DNA from 2 places in the Streptomyces sp. NPDC051218 genome. Region 1 is predicted to be linked to the other one. Evidence: riboswitches for the same ligand, from Rfam matches in the RefSeq annotation. Region 1 holds a riboswitch; the other holds the start of a gene.
The links. A riboswitch is a leader RNA that binds a small molecule or an ion and turns the genes downstream of it on or off. The one in region 1 is predicted to bind cobalamin.

Region 1 (4,254 bases):
AGATCGCCGCACGAGCGCACCTGCACTCCTTCACCCCGGTCGTCCGGCGCGCCCTCGACCAGGCGGGTCTGAAGCTGTCCGACATCGGCGCGGTGGCGGTCACCACGGGCCCCGGTCTGTCCGGCGCGCTCCAGGTCGGCGTCGCGGGAGCCAAGACCCTGGCCTACGAGCTCGACGTCCCGCTGTACGGGGTGCACCACCTGGCCGGGCATGTCGCCGCCGACACGCTGGAGCACGGCCCGCTGCCCGACCCCTGCGTGGTCCTGATCGTCTCGGGCGGGCACACCTCCCTGCTGCTCGTCCGGGACCTGGCCCGCGATCCGATCGTGCACCTGGGGGACACCCTGGACGACGCGGCGGGCGAGTGCTTCGATAAGGTCGCCCGCGTCTTCGGCCTGCCGTATCCGGGCGGCCCCGCCATCGACCGCGCCGCACGGAGCGGCGATCCGCGGGCGGTGGCCTTCCCCCGCCCCCTCACCGGGCCGAAGGACGACCCGTACGCGTTCTCCTTCTCCGGTCTCAAGACCGCCGCCGCGCGCTGGGCCGAGGGGCACGCCGGCCGCGACCTTCTGGTGGCCGACGGCGCGGCCTCGCTCCAGGAGGCCGTCGCGGACGTACTGACCCGCAAGGCGCTCGCCGCCTGCCGGGACCACGGGGTCGGGACCCTCGTCGTGGTGGGCGGTGTCGCCGCCAACTCGCGCGTGCGGACGCTCGCCGAGGAGCGGTGCGCCGCCGCGGGCGTGCGGCTGCGCGTACCCCCGATGACCCTGTGCACCGACAACGGCGCGATGATCGCCGCCGTCGGCGACCTGCTCGTACGCTCCGGGGCCGAACCCGCGCCCTGGGACGTGTCGATCGACCCGTCGGCTCCCCTCGCGTACGCGGCCCTGCAGCCGAGGGCGGCCACGGCGAGGGCTGCCTGATGGCCTCGGTCGTACGGCTGCTGAGCGGTGAGCAACTGCTCGCGCACGTGGACGACTTGCGCGGCGTCTACGCCGAAGCCTTCCGCGCGGCGCCCTGGTACGAGGACGAGGAGAGGGTGGCGCAGTTCCTGGTCCGGCTCCACGACGACATACGGCGCCCCGGCTTCACCGCGGCGGTCGCCCTGGAGGGTGCGGGCATCACAGGGTTCGCCACCGGATGGACCACGCCCGCCCCCTTTCCCGCCGACCGCTGCTACCCGCAGGCGGCGGCCGGACTCGGTGCCGAGCGCACCCTGTCGTGGCTGTGCGGGGCCCGCGAGATAGACGAACTCGCCGTGCGCCCCGCCGCCCAGGGTGCCGGTACCGGGGCCGCCCTCCTTGACGCGATGGCCGCCGGCGCCCCCGACGGCCGTCTCTGGCTGCTGACTTCGGTCAAATCGCCGCAGGCCATGGGCTTCTACGGCCGCCAGGGCTGGACCCAGGCGACGCACCCCGCCCCCGACGGCAAGGGCGTCGTCGTCTTCCTCGGCCCCCGCCACCCCGCCAGGACCCTCGCGGTGTCCCGCGGCGGGGAGGGGTGGACTTACTAGGGCGTCCAACTATATGTTCGTGGCACAAGGTCCGCGGTGCAGGGAAGCCGGTGTGAATCCGGCACGGTCCCGCCACTGTGACCGGGGAGTGTGCTGCCATCCACACGCCACTGGCGAAGTCTGCCGGGAAGGCGGGCGGCGCGCGGAGATCCGGGAGTCAGGATACCGGCCGCGGAATGTTCCGTGTTGTCCACGAGGATGGAGCAGACACGCATGGCACCGGTCCGTACCCACGACCCTGGTGATCCGGCGGAGCGCACACAACTCACCACGCGCTCATAGGACTTCGCGACCCCGGGCGGTCTCGACCCACGCCTGACGGCCCCGACATCCGCTGTCCCGCGGCTGACGCCGGCAGCGCACGCATCCGTGCGCCCCGTCGGCGGCGCGCCGTGCCGTCCCCGGATCTCACCTGACGAGAGCAGGCACCCATGGTCCGTGAACTCACGCACTTCATCGGCGGCAAGCACACCGCCGGCACGTCGGGCCTCTTCGGCGACGTGTACGACCCCAACACCGGCACCGTCCAGGCCCGCGTACCGCTCGCGGGCCGGCCCGACACCGAGGCGGCGATCGCCGACGCGGTCAACGCCCAGCGAGAATGGGCGAGGTGGAACCCGCAGCGACGCGCCCGCGTCCTGCTGCGCTTCCTCCAGCTCGTCGAGGCCGAACGCGAGTCCCTGGCAGGGCTGTTGTCCGCAGAGCACGGCAAGACCGTGGCCGACGCGCACGGCGACATCCAACGCGGCCTGGAAGTCGTGGAGTTCGCCGCCGGGATCCCGCACCTGCTCAAGGGCGAGTTCACGGACAACGCGGGCAGCGGCATCGACGTGCACTCGCTGCGCTCCCCGATCGGTGTGGTCGCGGGGATCACCCCGTTCAACTTCCCCGCGATGATCCCGCTGTGGAAGGCGGCGCCCGCCATCGCCTGCGGCAACGCGTTCATCCTCAAGCCCTCCGAGCGCGACCCCTCCGTGCCCCTGCGTCTTGCCGAACTGCTCCTGGAGGCAGGCCTGCCGCCCGGCGTCCTGAACGTCGTCAACGGCGGCAAGGAAGCGGTCGACACCCTCCTTGCGGACCCCAGGGTCGGCGCGCTCGGCTTCGTGGGCTCCACACCGGTCGCCGCGCACATCTACGCCACCGCCGCCGCGCACGGCAAGCGCGCCCAGTGCTTCGGCGGCGCCAAGAACCACATGATCGTGATGCCGGACGCCGACATCGACCAGGCAGTCGACGCGCTCATCGGCGCCGGATACGGCTCGGCGGGCGAGCGCTGCATGGCCATCTCCGTGGCCGTGCCCGTCGGCGAGGAGACCGCCGACGCGCTGGTGGCCGCGCTCAAGGAGCGCATCGGCACGCTCCGCGTCGGCCGCAGCGACGACCCTCGGGCCGACTTCGGCCCGCTCGTCAGCAGGGACGCGCTCGACCGGGTCCGCAGGTACGTGGACATCGGCGTCAACGAGGGTGCCGAACTCGTGGTCGACGGAGGGCGGTTCAAGCTGTCGGGCCATGAGGACGGGTTCTTCGCGGGTGCCTCGCTCTTCGACCGGGTCGGACCTCGGATGCGGATCTACCGCGAGGAGATCTTCGGCCCCGTCCTGTGCGTCGTACGCGCCGCCGACTACGAGGAAGCCCTGCGGCTGCCCAGCGAGCACCCGTACGGCAACGGGGTCGCGATCTTCACCAGGGACGGCGACACCGCCCGTGACTTCACCCGCCGCGTCGACACCGGCATGGTCGGCGTCAACGTCCCCATCCCGGTGCCCGTGGCCTATCACACCTTCGGCGGCTGGAAGCGCTCCGGCTTCGGCGACCTGAACCAGCACGGCCCCGACGCCATCCGGTTCTACACCCGCACCAAGACCGTCACCTCGCGCTGGCCCTCAGGGGTCAGGGAAGGCGCGAGCTTCACCCTGCCCACCATGGGATGAGCGCCATGACCACCACATCGCTCACCCAGGACCAACAGGCCCTCGTCGAGACCACGCTCGACTTCGCCGACGACCACCTGGCGCCCCGTGCCGTGCAGTGGGACCAGGACAAGTACTTCCCGCTCGACGTGCTGCGCAAGGCGGCCGGGCTCGGGCTCGGCGGCGTGTACGTGCGGGAGGACGCGGGAGGCAGCGGTCTCACGCGGGCCGACGGCGTCCTCGTCTTCGAGGCGCTCGCCTCCGGCTGCCCGTCCATCGCGGGCTACCTCTCCATCCACAACATGGTCGCCTGGATGATCGACACATACGGCGATCCCGCGCAACGGGCGCGGTGGCTGCCCCGCCTGGTCTCCATGGACGACCTCGGCAGCTACTGCCTCACCGAACCGGGGGCAGGATCCGACGCCGGGTCCCTGCGCACCCGGGCGGTCCGCGACGGCGACGACCACGTCCTCAGCGGGGTCAAGCAGTTCATCTCCGGCGCGGGAGCCGCGCAGGTGTACGTGGTGATGGCGCGCACCGGCGGCGAGGGCCCCCGGGGGGTGTCCGCGTTCCTCGTCGAACGGGGTGACCCCGGACTCTCCTTCGGCCCCGACGAGAAGAAGATGGGCTGGAACGCCCAGCCGACACGTCAGGTGATCCTGGACGGGGTGCGGGTGCCCGCCGACCGCCTGCTCGGCCGCGCGGGCGACGGCTTCAAGATCGCCATGAGTGGTCTGAACGGCGGCAGGCTCGGCATCGCCGCCTGCTCCCTGGGCGGCGCCCGCAGCGCACTCAACAAGAGCCTCGCGCACCTCGCCGACCGGGAGG
Region 2 (4,254 bases), on a different contig from region 1:
GTCGATGCCGAGGCCGTGCTGGAACGGCAGCACACCGAACGTGCGCCGCCCGGTCAGCTCATGAAGCATGTCGAGCCCCGGTTCGAGCAGCGAGACATCGCCCCGGAACTTGTTGACGAGATACCCGGCGACCAGCTCCTGGTCCTCGGCGCTCAGCAGCGCCGTCGTCCCGAAGAAGGAGGCGAAGACGCCCCCGCGGTCGATGTCTCCCACCACGACCACGGGGAAGCGGGCGGCCCGCGCGATCCCCATGTTCACGATGTCCGTACGCCGCAGATTGATCTCCGCGGGGCTGCCCGCACCTTCGCAGATCACGGCGTCATAGCTGCCCCGAAGTTCCTCGAGGCATCCCACGACGGTCGACAACAACGCTTCCTGCCGCCCACCGTGGTAGCCGCGCGCGCTCATCTCGCCGACCGGCTTGCCCATCAGGACGACCTGGCTGCTGCGGTCGCTGCCCGGCTTGAGAAGGACCGGATTCATCAGCGCGGTCGGCTCGACCCGGGCGGCCTGCGCCTGCATGGCCTGGGCCCGCCCGATCTCGGCGCCTTCGCGCGTGACAAAGGAGTTGAGGGACATGTTCTGCGCCTTGAAGGGCGCGACGGAGACCCCCTTGCGCGCCAGCCACCGGCAGATACCGGCGGTGACGACGCTCTTGCCCGCGTCGGACGTGGTTCCTGCGACGAGCAGCCCACCACTCATGAGGCCCTGCCTTTCCGTAGCGTGCTCACGGCCGCCGCGACGCCGAGGGCGAGCAGCCCGACCCGCCGCGACAGCTTCACGGCCCGCTCGATGTCGGTGACTTCGACGCCCCGCCCGTCCCCGTTCAGGACAGGCCGGTGCTCTACCCGCCCCGCGTACGAGAGAGTCCCCCCGAGCCGTACGCCCAACGCCCCGGCGAAGGCGGCCTCGACGGGCCCCGCGTTGGGGCTCGGATGCTTGGCGGCATCGTCACGCCAGGCCCGCACCGCGCCGCGCGGCGCGTCCCCGGCGGCAGCCGCGAGCACCGCGGTGAGCCGGGCGCCCGGCCACCCCAGTACGTCGTCGAGGCGGGCGGAGGCCCACCCGTAGCGCCGGTACTTCACGGACTTGTGCCCGACCATGGCGTCGAGCGTGTTGACGGCCCGGAAGCCGACCAGGCCGGGGACCCCGCCAAGGGCCCCCCACACCAAGGCCCCGACCACGGCGTCGGACGTGTTCTCGGCGACGGACTCGACCACGGCCCGCGCGATGCCGTCGGCGTCGAGCGCCTGCGGATCGCGGCCGCACAGATGCGGCAGCCGCTCCCGCGCCACCTCGATGTCCCCGGCGGCGAGCGCCCCGCCGATGGCCCGCGCCTCACGCCCCAGCGAGGTGCCGCCGACCACGGCCCAAGTGGTCGCGGCGGTCAGCGCGACGGACGCGGCGCGCGCGTCACGTACAAGAGAAGAGGCCAGGACGGCGGCGCCGGTCGCGCCTCCGGCGCACACCACGGTGTGCAGGGCGCCCCACCCGCGGTGGTCACGCCAGAGCAGTCGCTCGACAGCGCTCGCGGCCCGCCCGAACGCGGCGACCGGATGCCCGCGGCGGGGATCGCCGAGGAACAGATCACCGAGGAGGCCGGCGGCGGCGCCGTACGCGAAGTCGCGATCGGCACGCATGGCTTCAGCCGGTCGTCGTGCCGAGAGGAGAGCTCACGCTCGGGAACTGGTCCGGCAACGGGCGGCCGCGCATGGCGAATGTCCTCACTCAGGGTGTCCGCGCCCTGGTTCGACGTGATCGGCGGCGAGAGTTCCTGGCTTCCGAGGAGTCAGCTCCTCGATGACAGTGGCGGGACCGCGCCGGATTCGCACCGGCTTCCTCTCCTGCTGCCGTATTGGCTCCGGCAGTCCACCACGGCCCGCGAAGGCCCGTCAACTCGCCGTTGACCTGCGACGGGAGAGTGTGCGGAGGCCCACATACGAAGGTGGGGTGCGGGACGCAGAAGCGTCCCGCACCCCACCTTGAAGCCCGGTCGTCAGGCGACGATCAGATAGATCCCGTACGCCACGGCCGCCGCGCAGAGCGCGAAGCACACATACGCGCCCGTGCGTGCCGCGGCGGCGGTGCCGCCCGCCGTGGACGCACCCGCGGAGGCTCCCGCGGTGGCGGCGCCGGACGTGGCCGCCTCGCGCTTGGAGAGGCCGACGATGCCGAGGGTGAACAGGCCCACCAGGGCCACCGTCACCGCGAGGCTGACTCCGAAGACGGAGCCGAGAGCTGCCCAGTCGATGTCCATGCTGACTCTTCCTTACACCGTGGCGGGCCGGGCGGGGTCCGCCACGGTGCTGGTCGGGGCCGCGATGGTGGCCTTGACGAAGTCGATGTCCGCGCTGGCCACGGCCGACCCGGTGGGGGGCGGTGTGACGGCGGCCATCGCGTTGGTCACGACGCCCACGGGCTCGGCGGCGGAGGAGCCGCCGATCTCGTCGTCGGCGACGTTCGTGTGGTCGACGGCGTTGCGCCGGGACAGCACCCAGATGACGGCGGAGCCGCCGATGAGGAGCGCGGCGGTGGCCGCGATGCCCCAAGGGCCCTGCTTGGTGAGGAACTCGGCCCCCGCGCCGACCAGACCGGCGGCCGGCAGGGTCAGACCCCAGGCGACGAACATGCGGGTCGCCGTGGACCAGCGGACCACGCCGCCCTTGCGGCCGAGGCCCGCGCCCATGACGGCGCCGGAGCAGGACTGCGTGGTGGAGAGCGAGAAACCGATGTGCGAGGAGGCCAGGATGACTGTCGCGGCGCTGGTCTGGGCGGCGAAGCCCTGCTGCGGCTGGAGGTCGGTGAGGCCCTTGCCCATGGTGCGGATGATGCGCCAGCCGCCGAGGTAGGTGCCGAGCGCGATGGCGACACCGGCCGAGACGATGACCCACATCGGGGGGTTGGCGCCCGGGTTCAGGACGCCGCCGGTGACCAGGGCGAGCGTGATGATGCCCATGGTCTTCTGCGCGTCGTTCGTGCCGTGGGCCAGCGAGACGAGGCCCGCGGAGGCGATCTGTCCGGCGCGGTAACCCTTGGCCGTGGCCTTGGTGTCGGTGTTGCGGCCGATCCGGTACGTCAGGCGCGTGGCCACCAGCGCGGCGAGACCCGCCACGAGAGGCGCGGCCAGGGCCGGGATCAGGATCTTGGTGACGACGGTGCCGCCGTTGATCGACGACCAGCCCATCGACATGACCGCGGCGCCGATGAGGCCACCGAAGAGTGCGTGGGAGGAACTGGAGGGCAGGCCCACCAGCCAGGTCAGCAGATTCCAGAGGATCGCGCCGACCAGGGCCGCGAAGATCACCTCTGTCTTCAGTCCGTCCTCGTTGACGATGCCGCCAGAGATCGTCTTGGCGACTTCGACGGAGAGGAAAGCGCCGACGAGATTCAGCACGGCGGACATGGCCACCGCCGTCTTGGGCTTGAGAGCGCCAGTCGAGATGGTGGTAGCCATCGCGTTGGCTGTGTCGTGGAAACCGTTCGTGAAGTCGAACACGAGAGCGGTAACGATCACGATCCCGAGGAGAAGCGTGATGTGTTCCATTTACCCAGGCTTCTGTTGGACGTCAGTGGCAATTGGAACGTAGGCAACCTTGGTGAACGGAAAGTGAACTGGGCCGGGCCGTGCGGTGACTCAATTCGGGGCGCCTTCGCTCCGGTTCCGCTTGTGCCGTGCCGGTGATCGACCGGAGCGGCGGCGGGAGGCCGGGCGGGAGGCCCGGAATCCCGGCTTCCCAGGGTGCCTCACCATCCCCGTGCACACCCCTCGGGGCGGCTCGGCGAGCCGCCGAAGAGATTCTGATCACCCGAGCCGCCCGGCCGACCGCGCCGGTGGATCGCGAGCCGCCTGGCAGGATCACGGCATGACGGAGCAGCGGGACGAAGGCCGGCGGGGCGCGATGGAGCGGGCGTGGGACGAACTGGTGGCGGCGGCCCGCAGAACGGTGGCGGACGGCCTGGTGGTCGGCACGTCGGGCAATGTCTCGGTGCGCCTCGGCGGCACGATCCTGGTCACCCCCAGCGGGGTCCCCTACGACCGGCTGGGACCGCGGGACGCGGTCGGCGTCGACACGGACGGCAACCGGCTCTTCGGTGAGCTCACCCCGACCAGCGAACTGCCCATGCACCTCGCGGTCTACCGCACCACGGACGCCGCGGCCGTGGTCCACACCCACGCGGTGCACGCCACCGCCGTCTCCACCCTGGTCCCGGAGCTCCCGCCCATCCACTACATGGCCGCCGCGCTCGGCGGCC

Region 2: linked by a shared signal. The riboswitch ahead of ACIBCK_RS00330 (cobalamin biosynthesis protein) and the one ahead of ACIBCK_RS24690 (CoA-acylating methylmalonate-semialdehyde dehydrogenase) in region 1 are both predicted to bind cobalamin.

What each region holds. Positions count from the first base shown of each region.
Region 1 covers NZ_JBITEU010000008.1:256,229-260,482, reverse strand. The annotation lists gene tsaD (tRNA (adenosine(37)-N6)-threonylcarbamoyltransferase complex transferase subunit TsaD) at 1-923, shown strand, start outside; gene ACIBCK_RS24695 (GNAT family N-acetyltransferase) at 923-1,513, shown strand; cobalamin riboswitch at 1,517-1,702, shown strand; gene ACIBCK_RS24690 (CoA-acylating methylmalonate-semialdehyde dehydrogenase) at 1,945-3,444, shown strand; gene ACIBCK_RS24685 (acyl-CoA dehydrogenase family protein) at 3,450-4,254, shown strand, end outside.
Region 2 covers NZ_JBITEU010000001.1:59,317-63,570, reverse strand. The annotation lists gene ACIBCK_RS00335 (cobyric acid synthase) at 1-702, opposite strand, end outside; gene ACIBCK_RS00330 (cobalamin biosynthesis protein) at 699-1,640, opposite strand; cobalamin riboswitch at 1,748-1,890, opposite strand; gene ACIBCK_RS00325 (hypothetical protein) at 1,997-2,257, opposite strand; gene ACIBCK_RS00320 (anion permease) at 2,270-3,544, opposite strand; gene ACIBCK_RS00315 (class II aldolase/adducin family protein) at 3,864-4,254, shown strand, end outside.